DNA from 2 places in the Enterococcus sp. 2201sp1_2201st1_C11_2201SCRN_220225 genome. Region 1 is predicted to be linked to the other one. Evidence: riboswitches for the same ligand, from Rfam matches in the RefSeq annotation. Region 1 holds a riboswitch; the other holds the start of a gene.
What was found. Region 1 has a riboswitch for thiamine pyrophosphate ahead of thiT (energy-coupled thiamine transporter ThiT). Riboswitches for the same ligand answer to the same signal wherever they lie in the genome.
Positions count from the first base shown of each region.

Region 2: linked by a shared signal. The riboswitch ahead of thiD (bifunctional hydroxymethylpyrimidine kinase/phosphomethylpyrimidine kinase) and the one ahead of thiT (energy-coupled thiamine transporter ThiT) in region 1 are both predicted to bind thiamine pyrophosphate.

Region 1 is NZ_JBCOJC010000019.1:23,896-39,250, reverse strand. Features, by position in the region: gene xylB (xylulokinase) at 1-306, shown strand, start outside; gene AB5754_RS06905 (HAD family hydrolase) at 363-1,214, opposite strand; gene AB5754_RS06900 (glyoxalase) at 1,374-1,775, shown strand; TPP riboswitch at 2,081-2,184, shown strand; gene thiT (energy-coupled thiamine transporter ThiT) at 2,241-2,798, shown strand; gene AB5754_RS06890 (hypothetical protein) at 2,845-3,618, opposite strand; gene AB5754_RS06885 (class A sortase) at 3,898-4,611, shown strand; gene AB5754_RS06880 (CtsR family transcriptional regulator) at 4,868-5,335, shown strand; gene AB5754_RS06875 (ATP-dependent Clp protease ATP-binding subunit) at 5,341-7,827, shown strand; gene AB5754_RS06870 (peptidase U32 family protein) at 8,026-8,946, shown strand; gene AB5754_RS06865 (U32 family peptidase) at 8,959-10,215, shown strand; gene AB5754_RS06860 (hypothetical protein) at 10,540-11,550, shown strand; gene AB5754_RS06855 (YveK family protein) at 11,598-12,377, shown strand; gene AB5754_RS06850 (CpsD/CapB family tyrosine-protein kinase) at 12,388-13,101, shown strand; gene AB5754_RS06845 (tyrosine-protein phosphatase) at 13,139-13,903, shown strand; gene AB5754_RS06840 (polysaccharide biosynthesis protein) at 13,916-15,355, shown strand, end outside.
Region 2 is NZ_JBCOJC010000012.1:26,092-41,446, reverse strand. Features, by position in the region: gene AB5754_RS05025 (hypothetical protein) at 43-348, opposite strand; gene AB5754_RS05020 (type B 50S ribosomal protein L31) at 548-811, opposite strand; gene rho (transcription termination factor Rho) at 915-2,210, opposite strand; gene AB5754_RS05010 (UDP-N-acetylglucosamine 1-carboxyvinyltransferase) at 2,229-3,488, opposite strand; gene thiD (bifunctional hydroxymethylpyrimidine kinase/phosphomethylpyrimidine kinase) at 3,662-4,453, opposite strand; TPP riboswitch at 4,565-4,662, opposite strand; gene AB5754_RS05000 (DNA/RNA non-specific endonuclease) at 4,724-5,779, opposite strand; gene AB5754_RS04995 (helix-turn-helix domain-containing protein) at 5,904-6,872, opposite strand; gene AB5754_RS04990 (DUF6287 domain-containing protein) at 7,218-8,327, opposite strand; gene AB5754_RS04985 (class II fructose-bisphosphate aldolase) at 8,565-9,434, opposite strand; gene folB (dihydroneopterin aldolase) at 9,809-10,177, shown strand; gene folK (2-amino-4-hydroxy-6-hydroxymethyldihydropteridine diphosphokinase) at 10,174-10,659, shown strand; gene folE (GTP cyclohydrolase I FolE) at 10,662-11,225, shown strand; gene AB5754_RS04965 (non-canonical purine NTP pyrophosphatase) at 11,237-11,845, shown strand; gene folP (dihydropteroate synthase) at 11,838-12,641, shown strand; gene AB5754_RS04955 (nucleotide pyrophosphohydrolase) at 12,694-12,984, opposite strand; gene AB5754_RS04950 (branched-chain amino acid aminotransferase) at 13,105-14,124, opposite strand; gene AB5754_RS04945 (TMEM175 family protein) at 14,347-14,919, opposite strand; gene AB5754_RS04940 (GNAT family N-acetyltransferase) at 15,000-15,355, opposite strand, start outside.

The DNA.
Region 1 (15,355 bases):
AAACTATCTCGAATTGTCTCGGTAGGCGGAGGGGCAAAAAATAAAGATTGGTTGCAAATGCAAGCCAATATCTTTAATACGCCGATTACTACTTTGACCACCGAACAAGGCCCCGGCATGGGAGCTGCCATGTTAGCGGCAGTTGGTTGTGGCTGGTATTCAGATGTGGTTAGTTGTGCTAAAGATTTTGTCTCTTATCAAGGAGAATATTTACCGGAACCAGCTACAGTAAAAGCCTATGAAGAAGTTTATCGACGTTATCGGATGGTTTATCCAGCGACGAAACCGATTTGTGAACGTACTTAAATTCAAAATGTTTCCCGTGAAACATTTCTCCTGAAAAAAGCGCTGGATCAAGGTTTTTACTCCCTTGATTCAGCGCTTTCTGCATCTCGTTGTTGATGATTTAAGGTCACTAATTGATCCACCAATGCCATTTTTTTCAAAATGATTTGGCAAATTTGATCCAATTCACTGCCGGCTTCATAGTTCGCCGGCGTGATAAAGTCTACCCGACGATCGGTTAAAAGGTCTACTACTCGTTCTTTGTTTTCATAAACCGCAATGGATTGACCACCGTTGATTTTTACCAATTTCATACAAGGAACATCAGTTAAACCATCACCGATATAAATCATATTGCGAAAAGGAATGCGACGATCACGATCTTCTAAAAATTCATTTAAAGCCTCGTCATCATTCATAGGCAAGACTCCTTTGTTAATTCGGAAGAGAAACTGGGTTTTGTTCGTGTAGTTCACCGTTAGTGCCGGCCAGTCGGCAATGCCAAATTCGTCATAGTGAAATTCACAGGCATAGATTTTTTTGAATTCTTGATGAATCGGAGTGCCTTCGATGATTTCCGCTAAGCCACTGGAGATGATGTAGTGTTCGATTTCAAGACCCAGTTGTTCTCCTAACTCATTCATGCGCGAGAACCAAGAAGTTACTCCCGGAAAAAGCTCCACATCTTTGCCTAATGCTACAAAATCTTCTCGATGTAAAGGCAACCCTTTGGCATTGGCTGATTTTATCATGTGGTATAAATAAGAAATAATGTGATCCATATGTTGGGTTTCGGCTAGATGGGCCACTTCTTGCCAAAAGGTGGCGGCATCCACACCTAATTCTGGAATAAAAGAATACTCTTGCATGTCGCGAGTGCAAAGCGTGCGGTCAAAATCATACATAAAGGCAACGATTGGTTTTTTCATTTTTATGCCTCCTTTTCTTCCATTATACAACAATCGTTTCAAGCTGTTAGCAGCGGTCCTTTCACAAAAGCTTATTTTTTCGAAAAGTTTTTTTCTTGGAAGGTCCTCTTTTTGACTAGAAAACGGTTTCGTGAGAGGATGCAAGTGGAGGTGAGCAAAATGGCTACAATGGTATTTGCCAATTTCCCTGTTACGGATTTAAAAAAAGCAACTGAGTTTTATACGAAGTTAGGTTTTACGCAGAATTTAGAGTACTCGGATGAGCGAGCCAGCGGTATGGTTTGGGATGATAATTTTTGGGTGATGCTACTGAGTCGGGATTATTACCAAGAGTTTATCGGCAAACGGCAAGTGATTGATCCTCATAGCATGAGTGGGGTGTTGGTGGCTTTTAGCCTGCCTAGTGCCCAAGCAGTACGGGATTTTGCCCAAGCTGCTGCGGATAACGGCGGTTCTTATTATAAAGTGGAATCAGGAATTCCAGAAGAAGTCATGGTAGGCTTTGAAGTAGTCGATTTGGATGGCAATATTTTAGAACCTACTTGGATGGCCACCACCTAAATGAAGCGATTGCCGCCACTTTAAGCGCTGTACTGAATATGAGAATAAAAAAGAGTAATTAGAGAATTCGTTTCATAGCTTAGGCGGGTAAAGAGAGCTAATCTGGTTGTATTAAAAAAACAGTCACAAAAGTTGTCTAACTAGGATATATTTCATTTATTAGTTACTTCCAAAAGAGTTTGCCTTCACAGTCATGGGATACTAGTTTTTTGACTCCTGAGCATAAATTTCAGTTTCCAGTACTTTTTCCTTTTCAATGATAATATTTGTGATATGATAGGGCAGTACAAAAAATTAAATAGAATCCGATCACAAAGGGGAGTCATTGATTTGGCTGAGAATGAGTTTACTCTAAACCCTCTGTACCTGTTTCGATCATGCGAACGTAGGAATTGTGACGAGTTAGAAGTAGCGATACTTCTCCTTTGTAGATTGTGATGGTTCTATAAGGAGGAGTATTTTTTTATGAATCGAAATTTACGTGTCTGGGTAGAAGGAACCATTATTGCGGCCATGGCTATGGCATTGTCTTATATTCCCTTGGATATCGGACCGAGCTTGTCCATTTCGCTAGGGCAAATTCCGCTTACGGTTTTTGCGTTGCGACGAGGTTGGAAGCCGGGAGTTTTTGCGGCGGCTCTTTGGGGGTTGTTGCATTTTCCAGCGGGGAAGGTTTATTATTTGGCAGTGAGTCAAGTGTTGATTGAATATCCTATTGCCTTTGCTTTTGCCGGCTTTGCTGGTGTGGCGGCAGTCAAATTGCATCAAGCAATCAAAGACGGGGATGATAAAAGGGCCCGTTTGGCAATTATTCAAGGAACTTTGATTGGGGTAGGGGCTCGTTATTTCTGGCATTTTGTTGCCGGTGTGATTTTCTGGGGAGCCTATGCAGTGTGGGGAATGTCACCTTTTGTTTATTCCCTAGTCACTAACGGTATCAGCGGAATTGCCACCGGGATTGTCTCCATGTTTGTAGCATTGTTAATTTATCGCACCGTTCCTAAACTCTATGACCCTAAATAAAAGCAAGAAACCCTGGTGCCTCAATTCAAATTGAGGCACTAGGGTTTTAATTTGAGAAAAAGAGTAAGTCTTTTTCTACGTAATCCAAGCTCCATTGTCGGCTGGTTTGATTGTAGATTAAATATGCTACTAACAGTTCCTCATCCCGTAACAAAGTAGTTTTTCTGAGGCCGGCATCTTCCACTAAGTAAATGGGAATTTTCAGCAAGTTGTTTTCATTGGTGGCAGTTTCGAAACAAAAGAGAATCCCCTCTTGAAAAATGCCTTTCATTTCTTGTAAAAGTTGGACTTTTAATTTATCTACTGGTGTAGATTTACGGAAAAAGGATTTTTTATCATTGATTCTTTCTAAGACCAAATGGGTTAATTTATCTGCTAATATTCGATAGTATTCATCTAAATAGCGATAATACACTCGGGACAAGTCGTCTTGCAGGTCAAAGTAGACGAAATTGTTTTGGAGTTTGTAAAAGAATGGCGAATGAAGCTGAGTTTTCATATGGCCGAAATACAGTAATTCGGAAATCTCCATGGGAGTCAATTCTTTTAGCATGGCGGGATCGGTAAAATCAATCCATTTTACGGTTTCTGTAATTCGGTGACGGGACAAAGCTTCAAAATATTGCTTTACGGCTTCTTCTCCTTTTAGGATTTTCATACCGGTGTGGGATTCGTATTCGCCGTAGTCGCTGGAAGGGTCCAAGAGCAGGAGATTTTTCGGCTGATGAACAATTCCTTGGTAAAAGGAAGTTGGCGTGATCCCCCGGGATAGCACGGCGTTACTTGTTGTATCAATATGTACATAGACCATTTTTGCCATCCCGCTAAACCTCCCATTTTCTCATAGTACCATCATACAATAAACCAGACCTTGAAGGTGTTTCTTTTCCTTTAAAATTGTATTACAGGAAATGCTTGATATTGCAACATTTGCTCTTAATTTATGAAATAAATTGAAATTTTCAAGTTATTGTAGCAACGTTTTTCACTTTTTACAAGTCTCATCTTAATAAAAGAATAAGGAAAGAGAAACTATTTTTTGACTCTTTTTCAAATATGGTAAACTATAGCTACCAATTGGTAAAATGGGGGCATAAAAATGAAGAAAAAAAGACGATTACGAGACCATTTATTCAACTTATTTTTGCTACTTCTACTAATTGTAGGATTGGCTTTAGTCTTCAATAATAAGATCAAAACCTTGATCATGAAACACAATACAGAAAGTTATGCCGTAGCTACGGTGACGCCAGAAGAAATTAAGGCCAATGAACAACAAGAGGCTTCCTTTGATTTTGAAGCGGTGGAAAGTGCCAGCGCTCAAGCGGTTTTCCAAACTTTATTAAGTAAAGAAAAGTTACCGTTAGTAGGTGGCGTGGCTTTGCCTCAAGTGAAAATCAACTTACCAATTTTTAAAGGCCTTTCCAATGAAGCTTTGTTGTGGGGGGCAGGGACCATGTGGCCGGACCAAAAGATGGGTGAAAAAAATTACTCATTAGCTAGTCATCGAGGTGCTGACCCAGGTTATCTTTTTGAAGCTTTAGACCAGACGAAAGTCGGTGACCCTATTTATTTGACGGATTTGACGAATATTTATGTCTATACTGCAACGTTAAATATTACCGTAGCTCCAACCGAGACCCAGTACATTGAGCCTGTGGCAGATAAAAAACTGGTGACTTTGATTACTTGTAACGATGACTACGGCACCAAGCGGGTAGTGGTTCAAGGAGAACTGAGTGGGGTTCATCCTGTTGCTGAAGCGAGCGACGGAGAAATCGCTGCTTTTAATCTGGAAAATAAGACTTATTAGTCTGATCATCGCAGTTTCACCATACGAAACAGCCACTAATTTCCCTGCCCACTCCTGCCCACTTATTAGTAGGAGAGGAAAGTTAGCGGCTGTTTCATTTTTTTCAGGTAATTCTGTATAGAAATTATCGGTACCGAGCTTTTGTCGGTCATTAAATTGGTTTCTTACAGAAAGTTTTAGGATAGGCCCTCCTTCTTTCCCTATTCGGAAACTTTCGGTATAATTAAGGTCAGTATTAGTCAAGGGAGGGCTGGCCGTGAGTAATCATAATACTTCTGATATTATAGAAGCATACTTAAAGAAAATATTGGAAGACAGTGAGATAATTGAGATTAGAAGAACGGAAATGGCTGAGCAATTTCAATGCGTCCCTTCGCAAATCAATTATGTCATTAACACTCGCTTTACCATTCAGCGGGGCTATGTAGTGGAAAGTAAGCGTGGCGGCGGTGGTTATATTCGGATAGAGAAAATCAAAGTTTCCGATAAACATCGCTTTTTAGAACAAGTAGACGAGCTTTTTGGCGATCATCTGTCCGAAAAAGATGCGTTGAGTATCGTGCAAAAGCTTTATGAAGAACAAATTGTAACCAAACAAGAAGGCAATCTGTTATTGGCAACTTTAGCTAAGAGTACCTTACGAGAATTTGCTGCTGAAGATCAGATTCGGGCAACACTCTTACATGCGATTTTGGAACGCCTCAGTTATGAAGATAGGAAGTGACAGCCATGAATGAATTATTTACAGAACGGGCCAAAGCGGTCTTGGCCATCGCCCAAGAAGAAGCCAAAACTTTTAAACATCAAGCCGTGGGTTCAGAGCACTTGCTACTGGCTTTAGTGATCGAACAAAATGGGATTGCCGGCAAAACATTGCGGGAAATGAATGTCTCCGAAAATGAAGTTCGAGAAGAAATTGAAAATCTTACCGGTTATGGCATGATTAAAAGCTATCCCGCGGGAGTTTATTTGCCTTATTCTCCTCGGGCTAAAAAAATCTTTGCTTATGCGGGGGATGAAGCCAAACGCTTGAATGCTCCGCAAATCGGCACGGAACATCTTTTGCTCGGTTTATTGCGAGATGATGAAATTCTCGCTTCTCGGATTATGACCAATTTAGGCTTGAGTCTTGCCAAAATGCGCCAATTGGTAAAGAAAAAAATGGGCGTTAACGAACAAAAAGCAGCCGGCTTAGGTCGCCGCCGTCAAGGGCAACAAGCACCGAAATCCGGTGTGCAACAAGGCACCCCAACTTTAGACAACTTAGCTCGAGACTTGACCAAACTAGCCCGGGAAAACCGTCTGGATCCCGTGGTAGGCCGTAGTAAAGAAGTCAAACGCTTGATTCAAATTCTCAGCCGTCGCACCAAAAATAACCCAGTCTTAGTGGGGGAACCCGGTGTGGGAAAAACCGCTATTGCGGAAGGATTAGCGCAACGAATCATTAAAGGGGAAGTCCCAGAAGACATGTTGGATAAACGCTTAATGATGTTAGATATGGGCGCTTTAGTGGCAGGAACTAAATATCGTGGGGAATTTGAAGACCGCATGAAAAAAGTCATCGATGAAATTTATCACGATGGCCAAGTGATTCTCTTCATTGACGAACTCCATACATTGATTGGTGCTGGGGGAGCAGAAGGGGCAATCGATGCTTCCAATATTTTAAAACCCGCCTTAGCTCGCGGAGAGTTGCAAACCATTGGGGCAACTACCTTAGATGAATACCAAAAATACATTGAAAAGGATTCTGCTTTGGAACGTCGCTTTGCCAGAGTGCAAGTGGACGAACCGACACCAGAAGAAGCCTTGGAAATTTTATATGGCTTGCGTTCTCGTTATGAAGAACATCACGGGGTGGAAATTTCCGATGATGCGCTAAAATCTGCAGTCCAGCTTTCTGTCCGCTATATTAATTCCCGTCAATTGCCGGATAAAGCTATCGACTTAATGGATGAATCGGCAGCTAAAGTGCGCTTGGATAAAGCCGACGAGCCCTCTGAAATAGCAGAATTAAGAGAGTCCATCACCAATTTGATGCATGAAAAAGAAACCGCCATTCAAGACCAAGATTTTGAAATGGCTGCACGCCTACGCCAAAAAGAAAAGAAACTCAGCCAACAATTGGCGGAACTTTCCTTTACTGAAGCAAAAGAAGCCACTGGATTTTCTGATCGAGTCACCGCGGAAGACGTGGCTACCGTGGTTTCCCAATGGACGGGTGTCCCTTTGCAACAAATGGAGAAAAAAGAAAGTGAACGCTTGTTGGAATTAGAAAATATCCTACATCAACGGGTAGTAGGCCAAGACGAAGCGGTGCAAGCCGTGGCACGGGCCATTCGTCGTGCGCGCAGTGGTTTAAAAGACCCAGATCGGCCGATTGGTTCCTTTATGTTTTTAGGGCCGACTGGTGTGGGGAAAACAGAACTGGCAAAAACATTGGCTGAGGCGATGTTTGGCTCTGAAGACTCCTTAGTGCGAGTCGATATGTCCGAGTTTATGGAAAAATACAGCACTAGTCGTTTAATCGGTTCTCCTCCAGGTTATGTCGGTTATGATGAAGGTGGGCAATTAACGGAGAAAATCCGTTCCAAGCCTTATTCGGTGATTTTATTGGACGAAGTGGAAAAAGCCCATCCGGATGTCTTTAATATCTTATTGCAAGTTTTAGATGACGGCTATTTGACTGATTCCAAAGGTCGTAAAGTTGATTTCCGCAATACGATTTTGATTATGACTTCTAATATTGGGGCGACCCAAATTCGAGAAGAAAAAAATGTCGGCTTCAATGCCACAGACATTACCCAAGATCACAAGAAGATGCAAAAACGGATTTTGGAAGAGTTGAAAAAAGCCTTCCGTCCTGAATTCTTAAACCGGATTGACGAAACGGTGGTCTTCCGTTCCTTAGATGAAGGGGAAATTCATCAAATCGTCAAAATCATGAGCAAAGCCATCATTAAACGTCTCGCGGAACAAGATATTCAATTGAAGATTACGCCTGCTGCCATTGACGTAATTGGCAAAGCCGGCTTCGATCCAGAATATGGAGCCCGTCCAATACGCCGCGCCTTGCAAAAAGAAGTGGAAGACCGCTTAAGTGAAGCCCTTCTTTCCGGTCAAATCCATTTAGGCGATCAAGTGACCATTGGAGCTAAAAAAGGCAAGATTACTTTAACGGTGAAAGAAGATGTGAAAGCCTTACAAAAGGTATAGCTCGTTGGTGTTTCACTCAGTAGTTTAAATTTTTTAAAATATCAGCGGTTTTTCAAGGCCTCGTTGGTGACAGCGAGGCTTTTTCTGTGCTATTTTGCCAAAGGGTTTGAACTTTGAATTGCGTAAATCCTGTGTTACGATAGGAAAGTTGAAATTCACCTGACCGGTTGCGGTAGGTTTTTTATAAGGAGAGAAGACATGATCGAGATCGTTGTCACTTGTGAAAGTGTGGCTCAAGCTAGAGAATTATTAGCAGCTGGAGCGGATACTTTAGTATTTGGGGAAGAAACATTTGGCCTGCGTTTGCCGGCAAGTTTTTCCCGAGAAGAACAACGCCAGCTGACAGAGTTGATTCATAAGGCTGGCAAAAAAGCGCTAGTTGCAGTAAATGGCATTATGCATCCAGAAAAGATGAAACTGGTTCCGGAGTATTTGGGATTTTTAAAAGAAATCGGCGTGGATCAAATTCTAGTTGGTGATCCGGGGATTGTTCAAGTGATGAAACAACCGGCTTTGGCAATTCCTTTCATTTATGCTGCGGAAACATTAGTGACCAATGCCCGCCAGATTAATTTCTGGAGTAAAAAAGGTGCGGTGGGTGCAGTTTTGGCCCGGGAAGTTCCCTTTGATGAAATGAAAGTTATGGCACCAGAGTTGAATATTCCTGTGGAAGTTCAAGTTTATGGTGCTACTTGCATCCACCAATCCAAACGGCCATTATTAGAAAATTACTACCATTATACGCAACAAACAGAAGCGGCGTCTAAAGAGCGAGGACTGTTTTTGTCCGATCCTCAAGATGAAAATACCCATTATTCCATTTATGAAGATGATCACGGCACCCATATTTTTGCTACTAATGACCTTTTATTAATGAAGGAATTAGGAGATTTGGCGAACGCCGGCTTTACCACGTGGAAACTGGATGGTCTCTTTACTTGCGGGAAAGATTTTGTGGCGATTTGTCAGTTGTTTGCCCAAGCTAAAACAGCCATTGAATCAGGTACGTGGAGTACAGAACTAGCGGAAACATTAGCTAACGACGTGGCTAGTCATCATCCCAAAGAACGGGGCTTGGACACTGGCTTTTATTACATCGATCCTAAGAAGATTAGATAAGGAGTCTTATTGATGGAAACACCTGTACAATCAAAATTAAAACGACCAGAAGTGCTGGCACCAGCCGGAACTTTGGAAAAATTAAAAACTGCTATCCATTATGGGGCAGACGCGGTTTATATTGGCGGTAACGCCTATGGACTGCGCAGTCGGGCGGGAAACTTTAGTCTTGAGGAAATGGCAGAAGGAGTGGCTTATGCTAAGGCCCACAATGCCAAGGTCTACGTAGCGGCCAATATGGTCACCCACGAAGGCAATCAAGAAGGAGCGGGCGAATTTTTCCGCCAAATCCGCGATGTGGGGATTTCTGCGGTGATTGTGTCAGATCCGGCCTTAATTGAAATTTGTATCACCGAAGCACCAGGATTGCCGGTACATCTTTCTACCCAAGCTTCCGCAACCAATTATGAAACGTTGGAGTTTTGGAAAGAAGAAGGCTTGGAGCGGGTAGTTCTAGCCCGGGAAGTCTCCATGGCAGAAGTAGCGGAAATCCGCAAGCACACAGATATTCAAATCGAAGCCTTTATCCACGGGGCGATGTGCATTTCTTATTCCGGTCGCTGCGTGCTTTCCAACCACATGTCCATGCGTGATGCCAATCGAGGCGGCTGTTCTCAGTCTTGTCGTTGGAAATACGATTTATTCGACATGCCTTTTGGGACCGAAGCTCATGAAAGCCTGACTTCAAAAGGTCAAGTCACCGAACCATTCTCCATGAGTGCGGTGGATATGTCCATGATCGAGCATATTCCTGATTTGGTACAAAATGGTGTAGATAGCCTAAAAATCGAAGGTCGCATGAAGTCCATTCACTATGTTTCCACGGTAGCTAACGTCTACAAAGCTGCGGTGGATAGCTATATGGCAGACCCAGAACACTACGAAGTTAAACAAGAATGGATTGACGAGCTATGGAAAGTCGCCCAACGTGAACTTTCTACAGGGTTTTACTATCACACTCCTACCGATCAAGAGCAACTCTTTGGCCCACGACGGAAGATTCCTCAATATACCTTTATCGGGGAAGTGATGGCCTATGACGAAGGAACGAAAGTCGCCACCATCCGCCAACGCAATCATTTTTCTGTCGGGGATGAAGTCGAATTTTACGGTCCTGGGTTCCAACATTTCACTCAAAAAGTCACCGAAATGAAAAACGACGAAGGAGAATCCATCGACCGAGCACCAAATCCGATGATGATCCTCACTATGCCAGTAGAACAACCCGTGGCCGTGGGGGATATGATGCGGAAGAAAAAAGAAGGGTAAAAGAAAAATAAGCGTGGTACTTAAGCTAGATTTATTACTGGCAAAAGCAGCACGCTATTTTTTGTGAGAAAATAACCTTAAACCAAGCTTAACTTATTAAGTTTTTCTAAAGATAGAAATGATTGATATATCGGGACTAGCGCTTTCTAGAATTTTTATGAAATAAAATTATTTTTAAAAAACTTCAGATATTTTATTTATTGTTCGGTTTTTTGATAAAAATAACAGAGAGAAAGCTGTTAGAACAAAATGAAAACTTTCATTCCATTGCCTTTTCCAGTATAATGGGAACAAAATGTCATGATTTTATCAGGAGAGTGTTTGATGGGTAAACAACTTGTGAAAGGCTTGGCAATTGCAGTAGTCGGTATTGGAGCAATTGCAGTGTGTTACGGAGGGTATAAAGTCAATGGAGAACGGCAGTATGAACAGCGTGTTCAATATGCTAACAAAGCCATCGACAAAAGTCAAAGCGAATTAGCAGCATTAACCGAAACCGTCAATCAGTTTTATGAAGACAAAGCTAGTGGCTTTTTACGAGGGGACTTATTAGACAGTGATATTGCTGCCGCTCGAACAAAGCTGGATGGAATCAAAGCTAACGCCCAAGAGTACGGTATTCAGTCAACGGATTTAAAAGGGGAAGCAGCAACGATTGCTACAAGTAAAAAACAATTAGCTGCAGAATTGGATCAGGTTCAAGATCGGCAATCGATTCAAAACCAAACCAACGATTTATTTGAAAATCCCGTAAGCTCTTGGAAAGAAGCGGTTAACGATGTGATCATTAAAGAAGATACTGGCGACGATGCCATCGGTCAGATCAGAGAAAGTCTAAAACTTTCTAAAATTGATGATACTTGGTCAACCGTAGTGCAAGGGTATCTAGACTTTGCCAATGCGCAGGTCACTCGGGTGAAAGAAATCCAAACCAGTCTGGCAAGTATGCTAAAAGATGGTCAAATTACCGAAGCCGCGACATATGAAAGCTATTTAAATTTGACAGCTAGTATCAGTGAAGTCCGAAATACAGCTTTAAAAGATAAATTCACCGCAGATTTAACTACCATTGGCAATCAACTAAATGCCGGTGGTACCGCAACAAGTGAAGAAAGTACTACCCCAGCCGTTGAGGAGCCTGCTTATTCCGATTCGGCAAGTACTGCGGATGCTACGTATTCCGATCCAACAACTGGTGGAGATGCAAGTTATGGTTACGATGCTGGAACTAGTACTGATGCCGGTGTAGATACAGGTACGGCTACTGATGCCGGGACTAGCACAGATGCAAATACGGGTACTGAGTATCAAGAAGACACACAAGTCTACTATTAATAGTGACTGTATTGGAAAAACAGAGAGAAAGTGGAGACAAGACAATTATGGAAGAAACAATCAGTTTAAAAGACATCTTTGAGATTTTGAAAAAGCATCTGGCGACGATTATTATCAGCATGTTTGTGGGATTAGGCATCGCCGGAATTGTAACCTTCTTTATCATCACCCCCAAATACGAATCCCAAGCCCAACTTATCGTAAAACTCCCTCGGGCTGAAAATTCCAATACACAAGACGTAAACACCAACTTATTGATGATTAATACTTATAAAGATTTAATCACCGGTGACTTGGTAATGAGTACGGTAAAAGATCGTTTAGAATCCGAGTACAATGTAGAAATGTCTACTGGTGAATTAAAAAGTGCGATTCAAGTAGTACAATCTCAAAATTCCCAAATGTTTTCCATTGTGGCAACAGATGACAAGGCCTTAGACGCAGAGCACATTGCTAATACCACGGCTCAAGTCTTTCAAGAGAATGCCCAAGATGTAATGGACGTGGATAAAATTTCCATTATCTCCAATGCTCAAGCTTCTATGTCACCAGTATCTCCTAATAATAAATTAAACTTAGCTATTGGTTTAGTTTTAGGTTTGATGGTAGGTGTGGGACTAGCCTTCTTATTAGAGCTATTAGACCGTACTGTCAAAGACAATCGTTTTGTTACAGAAACCTTGGACTTCACCATCTTAGGTACTGTGCCACAAATGAGTGTTAAAGAATTGAAACAAACTACGAAACCAACTGTTGCTAAACCAGTCCAACCAACTACTACTACGACTACTGCAGAACAATCTCGTCGCAGTCGTTCACGAGTCTAGGAGAGAAATCATGGGAAAAAGTAAAAAACAAAACAATCATCGTGCTACCCAAGCTACAGGCGCGGTTAGCTTAATTACGATTGCAGATAAGACTTCACCAATTACTGAACAATACCGTACCATTCGGACGAATATCCAATTTGCCTCGGCAGATCGGAAAATCCAAACTATCGTGGTTACTTCCTCCGGTCCTTCAGAAGGAAAATCGACTACAGCAGCTAATATCGCCGTAGTCTTTGCCAATGCTGGACAACGGGTACTATTAGTCGATGCGGATATGCGCAAACCAACTGTTCATAAGACCTTTGCCCTATCTAATGAAGCAGGCTTGAGTAAGGTCCTTAGTAGCAATAATTCCGTATTAGAGATGGCGCAACCTTCCATGGTGGACAATCTCTCGATTTTAACCAGTGGTCCTAAACCACCTAACCCTTCTGAACTACTAGGTTCTACTCGAATGAATCAAGTAATCGATGAAGCTCGTCATCTCTATGATGTGATTATTTTCGATATGCCGCCAGTCGTTACGGTAACCGATGCGCAAATTATGGCTTCTAAAGCTGATGGTACCTTACTTGTCGTACGAGAAAACGTCACTCGCAAAGATGCGTTAACCAAAGCTAAAGACCTATTGGAAATGGTACAAGCTCGCGTATTAGGCGTCGTTTACAATGGTACAAAAGATGTGAAAGACCAAAGCTACTATTATTATAGTAACGATTAATTATTAGTGGAGATGAATTCCACAAGGAGGCAAGGACATGATTGATTTACATTGTCATATTTTGCCAGGAGTGGATGACGGGGCAGATACTTTAGCAGATAGCTTGGCAATGGCGGAAGTCGCCATTAGCCAAGGTATCACCCATATCTTGTGCACACCCCATCACAATAACGGCAAATACGTAAATCCGAAAGATCAAGTCATCCTTAAGGTAGAAGAATTACAAAAAGAACTTGATCAACGCAACCTTCCATTGATCTTGTTAGAAGGACAAGAAGTGCGTATTACCGGAGACTTGGTAAGTGAAATCCAACAAGACCGAATTTTATTTACAGATTTGTCAGATACATATATTCTAATCGAATTTCCCACAGCTGATGTGCCTGCTTATGCAGAGACGTTATTATTTGAACTGCGAAGTATGGGAAAAATCCCCGTCATCGTTCATCCTGAACGAAATGGTAAATTTAGAGAAGACCCTAATCGCTTGATTCCCTATCTCGATATGGGCTGTCTGGCTCAATTAACAGCTCCTAGTTATGTAGGTGTTTTTGGCAAAAGCATTCAAAAAACGGCCAAACAAATGGTGGAGCACAACTTAGTGCAAATGATGGCCTCAGATGCTCATGGGGTCAAAAAAAGAACTTTCGTTATGAAAGAGGCTTACGAACAGATTCAGCATGACTTTGGTTTAGAAAAAGTCACTGCCATGAAACAAGTGGCAAAAGACTTATTAAATGGGGATGCGGTCACATTTCCAGAATATAGTGAGATTAAGAAGAAACGATTTGGAATTTTTTAGGAGGAATTTGTGGTGTTTGCATTGACGAGAAAAAGGAAAATTGGGATTTTGGTGGTTTTGGATAGTTTACTAATCGCTTTTGCGGGGATTATTGGTTACTATTTTATGAAACCATATGTGGCAGTCACTTGGAATTTTATGTTAATGACAATCTTATTATCAATTGGGTTATATTGGGTCTTTGGCTTTGTCTTCAAAGTATTTACTCGCATCAATCGCTACACCAATCTACGGGAAATCTTGGCTATTTTTTCGGCCACAACCTGTCAGTTTTTGGTGAGCTTAATTGTTGTGCCCTTTTTTTGGGATCATAGCTACAGCCGTCGCTTTGAGTTATTGACGTATGTGTTAGCTACTAGTTTGATTATTGCCAGCCGATTAGTTTGGCGGATGTATGTAGAAAATCGCAACAAACGCAAAGATAATCCGACGAAAATCGAACGGACAATTATTATCGGCGCAGGTGAAGGTGGACGTATTTTACAAAATAGCTTAGTGGGTACGCCGACTTCTGGTGAAATCGACATTATCGGCTTTGTAGATGATGATCCAAATAAAGTTGGAACGTATCTTTCTGGCAAAAAAGTGTTAGGCACATTAAGTGATTTACCTCAATTGATTCAAGACAATCAAATTGACATGGTGACTATCGCTATTCCTTCATTGCCAAGGACACGCCTACAAGAAATCTTTGGTAAATTAGCGGAAACCACTGTAAAAGTTAACGCAATGCCTTCTATGGAAGACATGGCTTCTGGGAAAATCAGTATCAGTCGGTTAAAAGAAATTGACGTAGTGGATCTTTTAGGTCGTGAAGAAGTTAAGCTGGATATGAATTCTATCAAAGATCAGATTACCGGCAAAGTGATTTTAGTTACTGGTGCGGGAGGTTCTATTGGATCAGAACTATGCCGCCAAGTAATGAAATTCAATCCTAAGCAATTATTACTATTAGGTCATGGCGAAAACTCCATTTACCAAATTCACCAAGAAATGTTAACCACTCACAAAGGTAACCAAACAGAATTTGTGCCAATTATTGCGGATGTGCAAGACCGCAAATTAATCTTTGAATTAATGGCCGAATACAAACCGGATATTGTTTACCATGCAGCAGCACACAAACATGTGCCATTGATGGAATACAATCCTCGTGAAGCTGTGAAAAACAATGTCTACGGAACAAAAAATGTGGCAGAAGCTGCCAAAGCCAACAACGTGAAAAACTTCGTGATGATCTCTACTGATAAAGCCAATCACCCAACTAGCGTGATGGGCTCTACGAAACGCATGGCTGAAATGATTGTTACTAGTTTAAATGAATCAGGCAAAACAAAATTCTCCGCAGTACGCTTTGGGAATGTCTTAGGCTCTCGAGGTAGTGTTATTCCTTTGTTCCGTAAGCAAATTGCCAAAGGTGGTCCAGTCACTGTTACTGATTTTCGCATGACT
Region 2 (15,355 bases), on a different contig from region 1:
CCTCTACAATAGCCTAAATTCTCACAGCTAAGCACTAAAATTTCACTTTGCTAATTTTTCCACTTCTGTGACCGTTACAGTTGCGGGAAAAGTTGTTGCCGCCGGTCCTTCACTATAAAATTTTATTTTTTCGCCGACTTTTAAATTTCTTGTTTGGTCCCAAGTAAAAGACAAATCTCCTACTTCTTGATTACCATTTTCTTTTTTGTAATCATCGGTTAAAATCGTAACCGTATTTTCTCTAATTTCTGTAATTGTACCTGTAGACTCACTGGAATTTCTCCTAGTACATGCGCTTATTAACAATAATAACAAAATTAAAAAGAGCTGATTTCTGGCTTTTCTCATTATAAATCCTCATATAGACAGTTTATTTTAGTTTATCGAGAGAAAATTAAAAAGTCAAAGTATTTTCTTGTGCATTAGAAATTTTTCGAAAAAATATACCAACTTTATAACCTCAAAAGGTCAAAATATGATCAAAAACAAAAAAACAGACCCCATTCTAAAATGGAATCTGCTAAACGTTGATATATCAGCGTTTTTCTTATTGTGCAGCGTTTGCGTCTTTGAGACCGTATTTCTTGTTGAAACGGTCCACACGTCCGTCTGCTTGGGTGAATTTTTGACGTCCAGTGTAGAATGGATGAGAGTCAGATGTTACTTCGACACGGATCAATGGATACGTGTTGCCGTCTTCCCATTCAACTGTTTCTTGAGAGTTCTTAGTAGAACCAGACAAGAATTTAAAACCGGTAGTTGAATCCATAAACACTACTGGATGGTAATTCGGATGGATATCTTGTTTCATGTTTAGTTCGCTCCTTTGCCCTGGCTCATTTGCTTCACCAGAGTTATTTGTCAATTTACAACATGAACATCTTACCATGTTTCACAGTCAGATGCAATTATCTTTATGACCTTTTTTGATTTCTGCGAGGGGTACTTTTAATCGTCAAATCTTTAATAGAATCTATCAACTCTTGGTTGTTCTTAGTATTCTTCAACAAATTACGGAATTGTTCTGTGTACTCCAGAGCATCTCCATTCATCTGGTTTCGTAATTTCCATGTTTCTTCTAATTGGCTTTCGCTCATGAGCAGTTCTTCTTTGCGGGTGCCAGAGCGTTTGATGTCGATGGCTGGGAAGATACGACGTTCTGCTAGTTCCCGGGATAAATGGAGTTCCATATTGCCAGTCCCTTTGAATTCTTCGTAAATCACATCATCCATGCGACTGCCGGTGTCCACTAAGGCAGTTGCTAAAATCGTTAAGCTGCCACCTTCTTCAATATTTCGGGCAGCACCGAAAAATTTCTTAGGCTTGTACAAAGCCGCAGGGTCAATCCCCCCACTTAAAGTACGGCCACTAGGAGGGACTACTAAGTTATAAGCCCGGGCAAGGCGGGTTAAGCTGTCCATTAAAATCACTACATCTCGTTTGTCTTCTACTAAACGCATGGCCCGTTCTAAGACTAACTCGGAAACTCGGGTATGATTTTGCGGTTGCAAATCAAAGGTGGAAGAAACCACTTCTCCTTTGACACTTCGTTCTAAATCCGTAACTTCTTCTGGACGTTCGTCAATCAAGAGAACAATCAATTCCACATCAGGATAATTGTCCGTAATCCCATTGGCAATTTCTTTAATGATACTGGTTTTCCCAGCTTTTGGGGGTGCCACAATTAAGCCCCGCTGACCAAAGCCTACTGGTGCAAAAAGATCCATCATCCGGGTAGCTAAGCGGCCTCGAGTAGTTTCTAGTTTGATTTGTTGGTTGGGGTATAAAGGAGTTAACGCAGGAAAATGTGGGCGTTCTTTGGCTTCTTCTGGGTCTTTGCCATTGACGCTTTCCACATGCATCAAACCGTAGTAGCGTTCTGATTCTTTTGGTGGGCGAGCTTTTCCGGCTACTTTGTCTCCATTTCGCAGACCAAATCGGCGGATTTGGGAAGAAGAAATATAAATATCTTCTGCACTGGGACCAAAGTTTATCGGCCGCAAAAAACCATAACCTTCTTGACCGACAATATCCAAGACACCTTCCATATAATAAAAACCTTGCTTCTCTGCTTGGGCGCGAATGACCGCCAAGGAGAGTTCTTTTTTGTTCATCTGGCTGTAATAAGGAATTTTGAAATCCTGAGCGTAACGATAGATTTCCTTTAACGTTTTATGCTCCAGCTCGGACATTGTTAGATAATCACTCATGAATGTATCCTTTCTTTTTTATTCTTCAATCATCTCAATGTCCCCGCCTAAAGCGGTGATTTTTTCGATAATGTGATCATAACCTCTTAAAATATATTCCACATTGGTAATCGTCGTTTCACCATCGGCCATTAATCCAGCAATCACCAAAGCTGCTCCGGCTCGTAAGTCACTAGCTTCCACTTCTGCCCCATGGAGTTTTGTAGGACCATTGACCATCACCATATTCCCTTCGATTTGGGCATCGGCTCCCATACGGATCATTTCCGGAATGTGATTTACCCGTTTGGCATAAATGGTATCGATGACATCTGAAGTACCCTTGGCTTTCATTAACAATGGGGTAATTGGCTGTTGCAAATCCGTAGCAAAACCGGGATAAGGATAAGTTTTCACTACTACGGGCTTTAATTCTTTGACTGGGAAAACTTCGATACTGTCTTCTTTGATTTCCATTGGTACGCCTAATTCTTCCAATTTCGCAATGTAGCTTTCCAAGTGTTCATAAATCACATTGTTGACTTTAACACCCTCGCCAACCGCTGCGGCCATAGCTAAATAAGTTCCTGCTTCAATGCGATCGGGGATGATAAAATGACGACAGCCGTGAAGTTTCTCTACTCCTTCAATGCGGATTTCATTGGTACCTGCACCACGAATTTTAGCCCCCATATTGTTTAATAAAGTTGCCACGTCAATAATTTCAGGCTCCCGGGCAGCATTTTCGATAATCGTCTTGCCTTCTGCTTTCACTGCGGCCAACATAATATTAATAGTGGCTCCAATGGATACCATATCAAGGAAAATCCGTTCTCCATGAAGCTTTTTGTCAGGGGTGCGCAAATACATGGCTCCGTGTTCATTGGTCACTTGGGCTCCTAGCATTTCAAAGCCTTTAATATGTAAATCAATGGGGCGTGGTCCTAAATAACAGCCCCCTGGCAAACCGACTACCGCTTCGCCAAAGCGCCCTAAAAGTGCCCCCATAAAATAATAAGAAGCACGCAAGCTATTGATTTTACCACTAGGCATAGGAATGGAAACCAACTCAGTGGGATCAATCACTAAAGTATTATTGTTAAAGGTGGTTTTCACCCCCATAATCGCTAAAATATCCATTAAAGAATGGACGTCTTGAATATCCGGTACCCCCTCTAAAGTCACGGGAGAATCCGCTAAAATGGCTGCTGGAATCAACGCTACTGCACTATTTTTGGCACCGCTAATGGTCACTTCACCTTTTAAAGGCCGACCGCCACGTATCTTAATTTTCTTCATCTATCTTCACCTTAAATGTTATTTTTCTTAACAAAATTCTGTCTATCTCTTCCGATTCTAACACAAAGGCCATCTTTTCTAAATAAGAATCTCTCTTTCCTTGCATTAAGCCCACAATAAAAGAGTGTGACATAGAAATACGTCACACTCTCTGAAAGGATTTAAGGAATAATTCAATCATTAGGATAAAAGGCCCAAAAGTGGTGAGTCGGGCCATGACCGTGACCTAGGGGTAAAGCTTGTTCAATGGCTTTTGTAATGTACTCTTTGGCAGCTACTACCGCCTCAGATAAATTTTTTCCTAAGGCAAGCTGGGCACAAATGGCTGAAGATAAGGTACACCCAGTTCCGTGGGTGTTCTTAGTGTCAATCCGAGGCGCGCTATACTGGCTTACATTTTGACCGTCAAAGAGTAAATCTGTGGCATCTCCTACTTTATGACCACCTTTGACCAAGACCGCCGCCCCACTTGTTTGGTAGATTTTACGCGCAGCCGCTTCCATATCAGCTAAACTTTCAATTTTCATTTCCGCAATTTTTTCGGCTTCTGGAATGTTGGGGGTAATTAACGTCGCATAGGGCAATACCTTTTGAATTAATGTATCAATGGCTTCCGGGTCCATTAAGGCACTCCCGTTTTTGGCATACATCACCGGGTCTAGCACAATTTGCTTTGGTTGCCATTTTTTCAAGCTTGCGGCTACGGCTTCCATGGTTTCTCTACAAGAAAGCATGCCAATTTTTACCGCATCAGGAAAAATATCCTCACAGACGGCGGTAATCTGTTCTTGAATAACTTCTGGCGTCATATCTTGATAACAAATGACTCTCACGGTATTTTCTGCCACTACAGAAGTAATGGCGGACATGCCAAAGACACCATGGGCTGAAAATGTTTTTAAATCGGCTTGGATTCCGGCTCCTCCACTACAATCAGAACCGGCAATAGTTAATGCTGTTTTCATTTTAAAATCCTCCTTGATTGGTCGTTGGGGAGGTTTTTTCTTTCAGGACAAAAGAAAAGACACCTCCAGATTTAAGGAGATGCCTAAATGGACTGCGGATTGTTGTTCTTGCTGTCATTAGACGTTGCTCCCTACGCTGGTTTTAGCCAACAGGTTCAAAGGGTCAGGTTTTAACCTTCTCAACGCATTGCGTCCCCCTGCAAACAGTTTTATTAATTGAAGCATACGCCATTTATGATAAACTGGCAAGTCTTTTAAAAACAATTCTCCTTAGTCACCGTAACACACTTTACAAGGTTTTAACCCTAAAGAGAGTGCCCTAGCCAAGTTTGATTTAGTGAAATCCCCCGCTCCATGAGGATGACTATGGTATTTTTCTCCACTGCGGGTGATGTAGATGACTTGATTAACATCATCATTGCTCTCACTGTTAACAGTATTTTGACTGTCCAGAGTTTCTTCAGCCACCTCATACTCTGGTGAGACGACACTGGTACCATCGGCGTAATTTAGCGTCACGCCTTCTTGTATATTAAAAATATAGACGTTAAACTTTATTTGGTCATCCCCAATAGACTGAGCTTCTAAGTGAACGCCGCGAGCTAACAGCTCAGAACCGCGAAAAATGGGTGTCACTGTATACCGAACATAATGGTTAGCGTCAGCTTCTAAGTAACTCTTAATATCCATTTCATAGAGCAACATACCTGGACTGTTCAACTGGCGGGTGCCGGTGATCAGATTTTGCCAATTGGCATTTTCACCGGAAAGAGCAAAGCCAATCAAATGAGAACGATTGTACAGATAGCCTCCCTTGATTTCTTTATTATGCCAGCCAGTAGGACTAACACTGGAAATATCCCCTCGCTTAGAAGTAGGCATGATACTTTGATTAAGCATAGCCTCAGCTTTAGTGGCCCGGTTTAATTGATCCAAGGCACCATAACGTTCCCAGGCCCCATTACTTATATCAAGCTCCTCACTAGTAAATAAAGGAACATTCCCATTGACTTCAATGGTTTGCGTGCCAGTATAGTCTTTCGTGGCTAAATCCAGATTCACAGCTTCTGCTTTGGCTTTGATCAGCTCGTCTGGCGTTTTCTCGTTATTTGTCTCAGCAGTGGATTCTACCGTGGATTGACTAGTCGTAATGCTACTTTGGCTAGTACTCGTTATCTGGGTCGTCTGGCTGGTAGTGCTTGATTCAGTCTCTTGTGGTGTTTTTTGACAACCAGCTAAACTGATTGCAGCAAATAGTCCTAAAAACAGGGCTATTTTTCTATAAAATCTGGTCATTTTTGATTGTATTTTATCTGTTTGAATCATGATTTACTCCCAACTAAAATCTGTCTTCTCAAACTATACTACAAATCAGTGACAGAAAGAAGCCTGGGATGCTTGTGCTAGTCAACTATAGAAAAAACAATCAGGCGTACCTGATTGCTTTTTTCTATTTCTTTCTAAATAAACTTGCCATAGCGATCACCGCCCCATAAAGGATCCCCGCTACTGGCCAAATCACCCAGCTAATGTGCCAATTATTGGTCAAGAAACTATATCCTAAGTAAAGAGCAAGCATCACAGGCCAATAAATTGCGGCTATTGTATTATTCCGATGGCTTTCCAGCTTTCTTTCTTTGCTGTACTCCCCTTCTTGCAAGAGCTTCAGCATGCTTTCCCAACGAATGCCATTTAAAATAAACAAAGCCACTGCAACAGCTTCAATCACTAAAAGCGTCGCTAAACCAAAAATCATATACAGTTCATTTTCAGCTACAGCAGTTAAAATCAATGGCAAGACTCCAAGTATTGCCAAACAAGTAGCGATGATATTGTTCCGGTTGTACTGACCACCATAGGCTTTTTTCCGTTCTTTGACCATTCCTGTCACACCGTATTCAGTTTCAAAAATCTCTTCATCTAAAAAATGATACGGGCCAGTTTGAGAACCACTGTAAATAAACAAAGCTACTGCACAAGTCACCATGACAATCAAAACGAATAACCCAATTCCGGTTACTAAGGTTTCATTGATTCGAGCTGGGTTTTGGCTATGAATCCCACTTAAAACAATCAATGTAATAGGCGACAAAATACACAGCACAGTAGCAAAGGCGATAATTTTGGCACTTCGCTCTTTAATTTGTAAAAACTGATGGGCTTCTGCTAGGGTTAGACGACGATTGGCGGCTTCCTCACTGTCCACAAATTCTGGCTCTTCCATTTCATCTTTAAACAAATAATCCGTACTGACTCCAAACAATTCTGACAAACGTATCACTTTATTGATATCAGGGATTGACTGGGCACTTTCCCATTTTGAGACTGATTGCCGAGAGACGTTCATTAATTCAGCCAACTCTTCTTGAGTCCAACCATTCTTCTTTCGTTCTCGAATAATCTTATCTGCTAAAATCATTTTACTCACCTCTTCATTGAATTTTGACCACTTCCTACTATTAAAATACAGGAAAATCCAGTTACCCACTAGAAATTGCGGGTTGTTTTTTGTCAACTAGCGGTTGCATTCCCGTTGCAATCGTGATTTTTCAATCAAAAAACTATGTCCAACACATTTTTCTTCAAAAATAAATAACTACAAAAAATACTTCACTTCATAATATTCCAAATTTAACCACTGAATTTTTTCTGCTACAACTTTACTCTATCATACCAAAAAATCCCCAAAAGCTTTATTACATTCAATCATGCAAAAAACTCCCGATTGCTTTTGCAATAGGGAGTTCTAAAAATTGAGATACGTTTAATTACTGCGATAATAAACATAATCAGCGGGAACAGCCGTCGCGTTATTTTGTGTTCCAATGGCAACAATTTTTTCTTGCTGAATATCCCCGCCTTGAATATCTCCGGCTACCCCTTCTGGTAAAAAGGAAACACACAGTAAAGCACCAGTATAAGTAGTGTTAAGAGTCACAAAACCAGCATCATCTACTACGCGTAATTCTGGATTGTAACGGGGACTTACAATCCCTCCTTGCCCTTCTTCAACAATGGGTTGGCCATCTGCACCATTGGAATCCGGCATATCAAGCCTTAATCCCGTGATAGTCCCTCCCTCACCATAGCCAGTAAGATCAGTTAGGATTATACGTTGATTCGCAATTTCAAGGGTAGCCCCCCGAGCATTGACCCAACTCCCTTCAACACTAGTGTAATCACCAGTTTTAATTTCACTAAGATTCATTTGATTTTGACTAGCAGTAGGTTGTAAATTGGAAACTGCTTCATCTGATTTTTGAAAAACTTGGATATAATTATTATTGCTCGTTCGAATCACAATTCGCTCTTTAGATGTATCAATTGTCTCTGGAATTTCCTCTCCCCAGTCAGCTAGAGCGACACCTTTCGGATAAAAATACACATTCCAAATAATGGCCCCATCGTCTGAGTCAGCAGCTAAATAACCATCGGATTCTCTAAAAGACAAATTTTTATTCTCGCCATCATGTAAAACACTGCCAGAAATAGTCATATTTCCATCTACAATTTGATTCTGAGAAATTTCGATTTGTTCATTTTGTCCTTCAATCCAAGTATTTCCAGTACCGTCATGCCGATTTAACGAAACCGCCACTTCTTCCCAAGAACCTTGTAAACTTGAATAAACCCCTTGCTGAATTTGTGCAAAATCCATGGACATTTCTGTCACTTCGGAACTTTCAGAACTACTTGTTTGTTCCATACTACTCGTTGTACTTTCCTCAAGACTGGAACTTTGTTTTGTTTTTGTCGTTGATGTGCTAACCGTCTCCGATGATGAAGTGCTTGTTTTACCTTGATTGCAAGCACCTAACATTAATACTGAAACTAAACCGATACCAACTACCCAACCCTTTTTAACCCATTTCATCTTTCTGCCTCCAAAAACAATTTCAAATTTTTTAAATCCAACCTAAAGCGTAAAGTACTAAATTTGCACAACCCACCGTAATAGTAATCCTATGCTAATTTTTTGTCCAACAAAAATAGGTCTCTTTATTTTACAGAGAAATTTCTAAAAAATAATCTAGCTGGACTTATTTTCAGGATAAAAAAAGGACCACCGAAAACTCGGTAGTCCTTAGTTTTATCACATTTGGAAATCAAATTACGCTTTGTTAGCTGAACCGAACCAGTCGATGTGTTCTTCAGCGTCTTTGATGATGGCAGCTTTACCAGGTGCCAACAATTTACGAGGGTCAAAGCCTTTGCCTTCGCGGTCTTTGCCAGCTTCGATGTATTCGCGAGTAGCTTTAGCAAATGACAATTGGAATTCAGTGTTAACGTTGACTTTAGAAATCCCCATAGAGATTGCTTTTTCGATTTGTTCTTGAGGGATACCAGATCCGCCGTGTAATACCAATGGCACATCTTCGCCGACAGCTGCAGCGATTTCTTGTAAGTGGTCAAATGCAAGACCTTGCCAGTTTTCAGGATAAACACCGTGGATGTTCCCGATACCACAAGCTAGAGAGTCAATTCCAGTAGCAACCATTTGTACACATTCGTTAATGTCTGCTAATTCGCCAGCACCGATGATGCCGTCTTCTTCCCCACCGATTGAACCAACTTCACATTCAACAGCGATGCCTTTTGCATGTGCTTTTTCTACAACGTCTTTTGCCAATTTCAAGTTTTCTTCAAATGGCAAGTGAGAACCGTCGAACATTACTGAAGAGTAACCAACTTCGATACATTCCAAAGCTGCTTCATAGTCACCATGGTCTAAGTGCAATGCAACTGGCACTGTAATACCCATTGAGTCGATTAAGTTGTTTACTAAATCAACGATCAATTTGTAACCACCCATGTATTTTGCTGCGCCCATAGAAGTTTGGATAAGCACTGGTGCTTTTTTAGCTTCTGCTGCTGCTAAAATTGCTTGTGTCCATTCCAAGTTGTTTGTGTTGTACCCGCCAATTGCGTAACCGCCTTTACGAGCTGCTTTCAGAAATTCTACTGATGATACTACTGGCATGATAAATTTCCTCCTAATTTGAGTCCTAATTTGTTAGGCTATTACCTAACCAACGTTTATATTTTAGCAAACTTATGCCATAAGCGCTAGTGATACTGCCTTTTTCTTGCAATATTTCCATTAAATAGCAAGATAAACAGTTGTTTTTCAGAAAGTTTCCATTTCTAATTAGTAAGAAAGCGTTCCTTTGACCAGATAAATAACAAAAAATTTTAGCACTTTAGTTGTTTGTATAAGGTAGACAAGCTAGTGGCTTCTACATAAAAAACGTAGCAAAAAGAAAAAACAGAAAAATCAATGCAAATTTCCCCGTCTGCTTCGTTCCTTTGGTATAATTAGCCCAATATCATGGAGTAAATCAAGGAGGAGCAAAGATGGACGTCATTCGCATTAACAATCAAAAATTCTATACAAAAAATGGAGTGTTACCAGAAGAAAAAGTTCTGGGGCAACAGTTAGAAGTCGATATTGAACTTTTCTTAGATCTCTCTCTAGCTGGTAAAACCGACGACGTAAAAGACACAGTGAATTACGCCGCCGTAAATGAAAAAATTACTCAGACGATTACCAGCCGTTCGTTTAACTTAATTGAGGCCGTGGCTTCGGCTTTACTAGATGATATTGAAGCAGACTTCAGTCAGCAACTAGACCACGCTTTGGTGCGGGTACGCAAATATGGTGTGCCTATGCCGGGAGCTTTTGACAATGTGGAAGTCCAATTAGAAAGAAGGTTTGACCATTGATTGGTTATTTAGCATTAGGTAGTAATCAAGGTAACTCTCTGGAAATTTTAGTTGGTGCTCGTAAGCGTTTAGCTGAATTACCCCAGGTTCAAGTCTTGGCATCTTCTTTTTTATATGAAACAGATCCCTATGGTCCTGTGGCGCAAGATGATTTTCTCAATGCCGTTTTGCGCATTGAAACAGACTTAGAGCCAGATGTGTTACTAGCACAGATTCATCAAATCGAAGCAGACTTTGGCCGCGTGCGAGATGTGCATTGGGGACCACGAACGTTGGATATTGATATTTTACTTTTGGGAGATATTAAGCTCGAGACACCTAGCTTAACCATTCCCCACGTAGAAATTACCAAACGGGCTTTTGTGTTGATTCCTTTAGCAGATGTTTACCAAGAAGAATTCCTACTGGGTAAAAGATTAGACCAGTGGATTGAAGAAACTGGCGACCGTCAAAGTGTCAGACTAAGTGAAAAGGTGTGGTAAATATGGACATGGACAAACAGCAAATTATTGAAAAGGCAGTAAAGGATATTTTGTTCGCCATTGGAGAAAATCCAGAGCGCCCGGGATTACAAGAAACACCAGCTCGGGTTGCCCGCATGTATGCCGAAGTTTTCAGCGGTTTGACGACTCCCTTCGATGATTACAAACTTTTTGATTCCACCAGTCAGACAGAAATGGTGGTCGTGAAAGATATTCATTTTTATTCCATGTGTGAACATCACTTGTTGCCTTTTTTTGGTTTAGTACACATCGCCTATATCCCTGCGGAAAATAAAGTGATTGGCCTTTCCAAATTGCCTCGCTTAGTGGAGCATTGTGCTCGCCGTCCTTCTGTACAGGAAAACTTAACAGAGATGATTGCAACAGAACTAGCCACGCACATTCCTTTAAAGGGAGTGGCTGTCGCTATTGAAGCGGAGCATTTATGTATGGCGATGCGCGGCGTGCGCAGTCCCCAAAGTCGCACCAAAACTTTTTATTACAGTGGCTGTTTTAAAGAAGACCGAGAAATGAAAGAGGACTTTTTACAGGCCATTCAAGGATAAGGAGACAGCCAATGGAGATTGTGGTAGGCACTTGGAATACAGGAAAGCTAGCAGAAATGCAGCAAGCTTTAAGTAAAAGTCATCCAGAAATTCAATTAACCGGAATTACTCAATACCTTGCAACTAAAACGGCTCCCCCAGAAATTGGCACAAGCTATTATGAAAATGCTCTAGAAAAAGCTCAATTTTACGCCAAATTAATTCAACGACCGGTTCTAGCCGATGATGGTGGCTTAGAATTAGCCGCCTTTCCTGAACTTTTAGGCGTGCATACCAGTCGCTTTTTTAAGAGCACCACAGACAAAGAAAAAAATCAGGAGTTGCTAGCTCTTTACAACACTCCAGAACTTCAAAATTTAAAAAAGCGTCAGTTAACCCTTCACGCTTGTCTTGTTTATGTCACACCAGAAGGTCAAATTATTAGCGCAGAAGACAGTCTTTTTGGCTACCTTGTTCCACCTAAAGGAAGTGGTGGCTATGGTTTTGACTCAATCTTTTATTTGCCCGATTTAGACAAGACATTAGCTCAACTGACCAATCACAAGCGCAATGCTCTCAGTCCTCGAGTCCGTGCTTTACAAAAAATAATTTCTCAAATAAAGGAGCAGGAAAATGATTGATTTTCGTAAAAATAATCAAGTTATGGGAATTTTAAACGTCACCCCAGATTCTTTTTCCGATGGTGGCGAGCATTTTAGTGTTGATAATGCTCTAGCGCATGCTCTTTTATTAATTGAACAAGGAGTCGATATTATCGACATCGGTGGCCAGTCTACTCGCCCTGGTTACAAAGAAGTGTCACCAGAAGTCGAAGCTGCACGGATTTTACCTGTGATTCAAGAATTAAAAAAGCGCACCACTATCCCTCTTTCAATTGATACTTATTTTCCCGAAGTTGCCCGTGTCGCCATTGAGGCTGGAGCAGATATTATCAATGACATTAAGGGCCTAGATACTCCTGGAATGCTAGGTATTTTAGCGGAAGCGCCAGAAACAGGAATAATTATCATGCATTCTCGCCCTCGCCGCAAAGAGCTCTCTGTTGCCGCAGATATTCAAGAATTTTATAAAGAACAGTACGAGCGTTGTCTCGCTTATAACATTGCACCAGAGCGTCTCTGTTTTGATCCTGGTATTGGCTTTGGCAAGACCCCGGAAGAAAATATTGCCATTTTGAAAAATCCAGAGGCCTTTCGCTTTCAAGACTTTCCATTGCTTTATGGCGTTTCCCGCAAACGCACCATCCAGCATATTATCGGGGATAGTCTCCCCCAAGAACGGGATTATGCCAGCATTGTCGCCTCACTCTTTGCCGCACAAGCTGGCGTGGAAATTGTGCGCGTTCATGAAGTCAAAGGAATGGTTGATGGGCTGAAAGTCTGGAATACATTATCTGAGGGTACACAAACTTACTAACAATAAAAAATCCAGAACCTTTTACTAGACGCAGTAAAGGTTCTGGATTTTTTTATTCCACTGGATACTTCACAGCATTCTTCACCAATTTTTCAGCAATGATTTCATCAATATCAAAACCCAGATTATCCGCTAACATATAAGCATAAATCAATACATCGGCGATTTCTTCTTTCAGATGTTCCCGGTCTTGATTGCCTTCTTCAGGAGTCTTCCACTGATAAATTTCTAATAACTCACTGGCTTCCAAAGATAAAGACAAGGCCAAATCCTTCTCATTGTGATGAGGTCGCCAATTGCGCGCATCTCGAAATTGATTAATTTTTTCCATACTTGTGGTCATTTCAACATTCCTCTTTCCTACTATCCAACTCATTCAGATGAAATTCTAATACTGGGTCATTTTAGCATATTTTTCTAAAACGCAAAAAGCCTAGAACCTTACGTCTAGGCTACTTTCTAATTAAACTTCAATCACTTGAATCCAACCATCAGGAGCTTCAATATCCCCAAATTGAATGCCGATTAACTCATCATATAAACGCTGAGTCACTGGACCAACCTCTGTCTCACTGTAAAAGACGTGGAAATCTTCACCATTTTGAATTCCGCCAATGGGACTAATGGCCGCTGCCGTCCCACAAGCGCCTGCCTCAACAAAGCGATCCAACTCATCGATGGGACAATCCCCTTCCACAACCGCCATCCCCAAGCGTTCCTCAGCTAGTTGCAATAAGGAATACTTGGTAATACTTGGCAAAATAGAGGGAGATTTAGGTGTAACAAATTGATTTTCAGCCGTAATACCAAAGAAGTTTGCCGAGCCTACTTCTTCAATTTTCGTATGGGTTTCTGGATCTAAGTAAATGCAGTCAGAAAAATGGCGCTCGTGGGCTAATTTTCCTGGCATTAAACTAGCTGCATAGTTTCCTCCTACTTTATCCGCTCCCGTTCCTTTAGGCGCTGCCCGGTCATATTCGGACACGATAAAGTTCGTTGGCGTTAAACCACCCTTGAAATAAGCCCCTACCGGCATACAAAAAACTAAAAAGATGTATTCTGTAGCAGGATGTACGCCAATATTATCTCCCACACCAATTAACAAGGGACGAATATACAAAGTAGCCCCACTGCCATACGGTGGCACGTATTCTTCATTAGCCTTAACCGTTTCTTTGACCCCTTTTAAAAACAACTCTTCTGGCACCATCGGCATCAAAAGTCGCCGAGCACTGCGATTCATTCGCTGACTGTTTTGATCGGGACGAAAGAGATTAATCTTTCCATCTTCGCGTCGATAAGCCTTCAATCCCTCAAAGCACTGTTGACCGTAATGCAACGCTGGGGAACCTTCACTAATATGTAACTGATTGTCCTCTGTTAATGTTCCTTCATTCCAAGCACCATTCCGCCAATGAGCGATAAAACGATAGGGCGTCTTAATATAAGAAAAGCCTAATTCTTCCCATTTAATGTCTACCATCCGATTCCCTCCAGTCTATTTCTCATATGGTACTACACAAATTACACTTTGTCATGAAAATATTTCAAAAATTTTCAGATTATTATTGATGAAATCCAAGGATTTTATTCCTTGAATTTTGCTAACAGCGATAAACTAATTCTTTTTGTATCGGACTTTACTTGAATCAATAGAAGTTCTTTGGGGAATCTCTCTAAACAGACGAGGTCCACCCAATTTCTTCTATTTTTTTTGTAAGCTGACACTTTTATAAGGAACAACCCACAACAATAACGACAAGCCATCAATTACAATTATCAATTCTGGTCGCACCAACCAACCAATCACCAAAGCTAAACAGTTAATCACCACTGTTACACCTGTCTTACGCATAAAAGCGTGAATGTGTTTTTTGACTTCGGTATCGTTCACCGCAATTAACGCCCAACACAGCAAGAAATAAACCAAATCCGCAAATAAAATTACCCCACCATAAAAGACTTGAGCACCTAGGGCACCGGGAAAATCACTAACCCAAGAAGTAGAAAAAGGAAAGAGACTTAATGCCAAAATCAAAAGATTATTGGCCCACAATGTCCAGCCTCCGATTTTCTTTACTCCATGTAAAAGCTGATGATGGTTGTTCCAATATATTGCCAAACTAAAAAAACTAACCAAATAAATCAAAAACTCGTGACGCACCTCATATAATGCCTGAAAAGAACCCGCGGCCGGCAAATCCAAATCCAAGACCAAAACTGTCAATACAATAGCAACTACTGCATCTGTAAATGCTTCAAAGCGATTTTTTGTCATCTCCTTGTCCCCTTTACTAAATCAACTAATTTCGTTTTATTCTACCATTATTAGATGGTCAAGACTCTTTATCTGTCTTTTTAAGGTTGATTAATCGATTCACTCAATGATTTTGTCATTAAAATATGAGGAACTGGAGCGACTTCCAATAAATAAGGTTCCCCAGTAATTTGATACCCCTGTCTTTCATAAAAAACTTGAGCACTGACCCGGGCTTCTAACCTCATTTCTTTCATACCTTGTTCCGCTCCATAGGCTTCCATTTTTTCAAGAAGTGTCTGGCCGACTCCTTTGCTTTGTTTTGCAGTATCCACACAGAGATACTCTAGCATGGCCACTTGTTTAACCCTATCCAAAGATAAGACCGCTACGCCGAGTAAGTCTGCCTGTTCAAAAGCGCCTAATATAAATGCCCCCGCTTCCTTACTAAAATCTT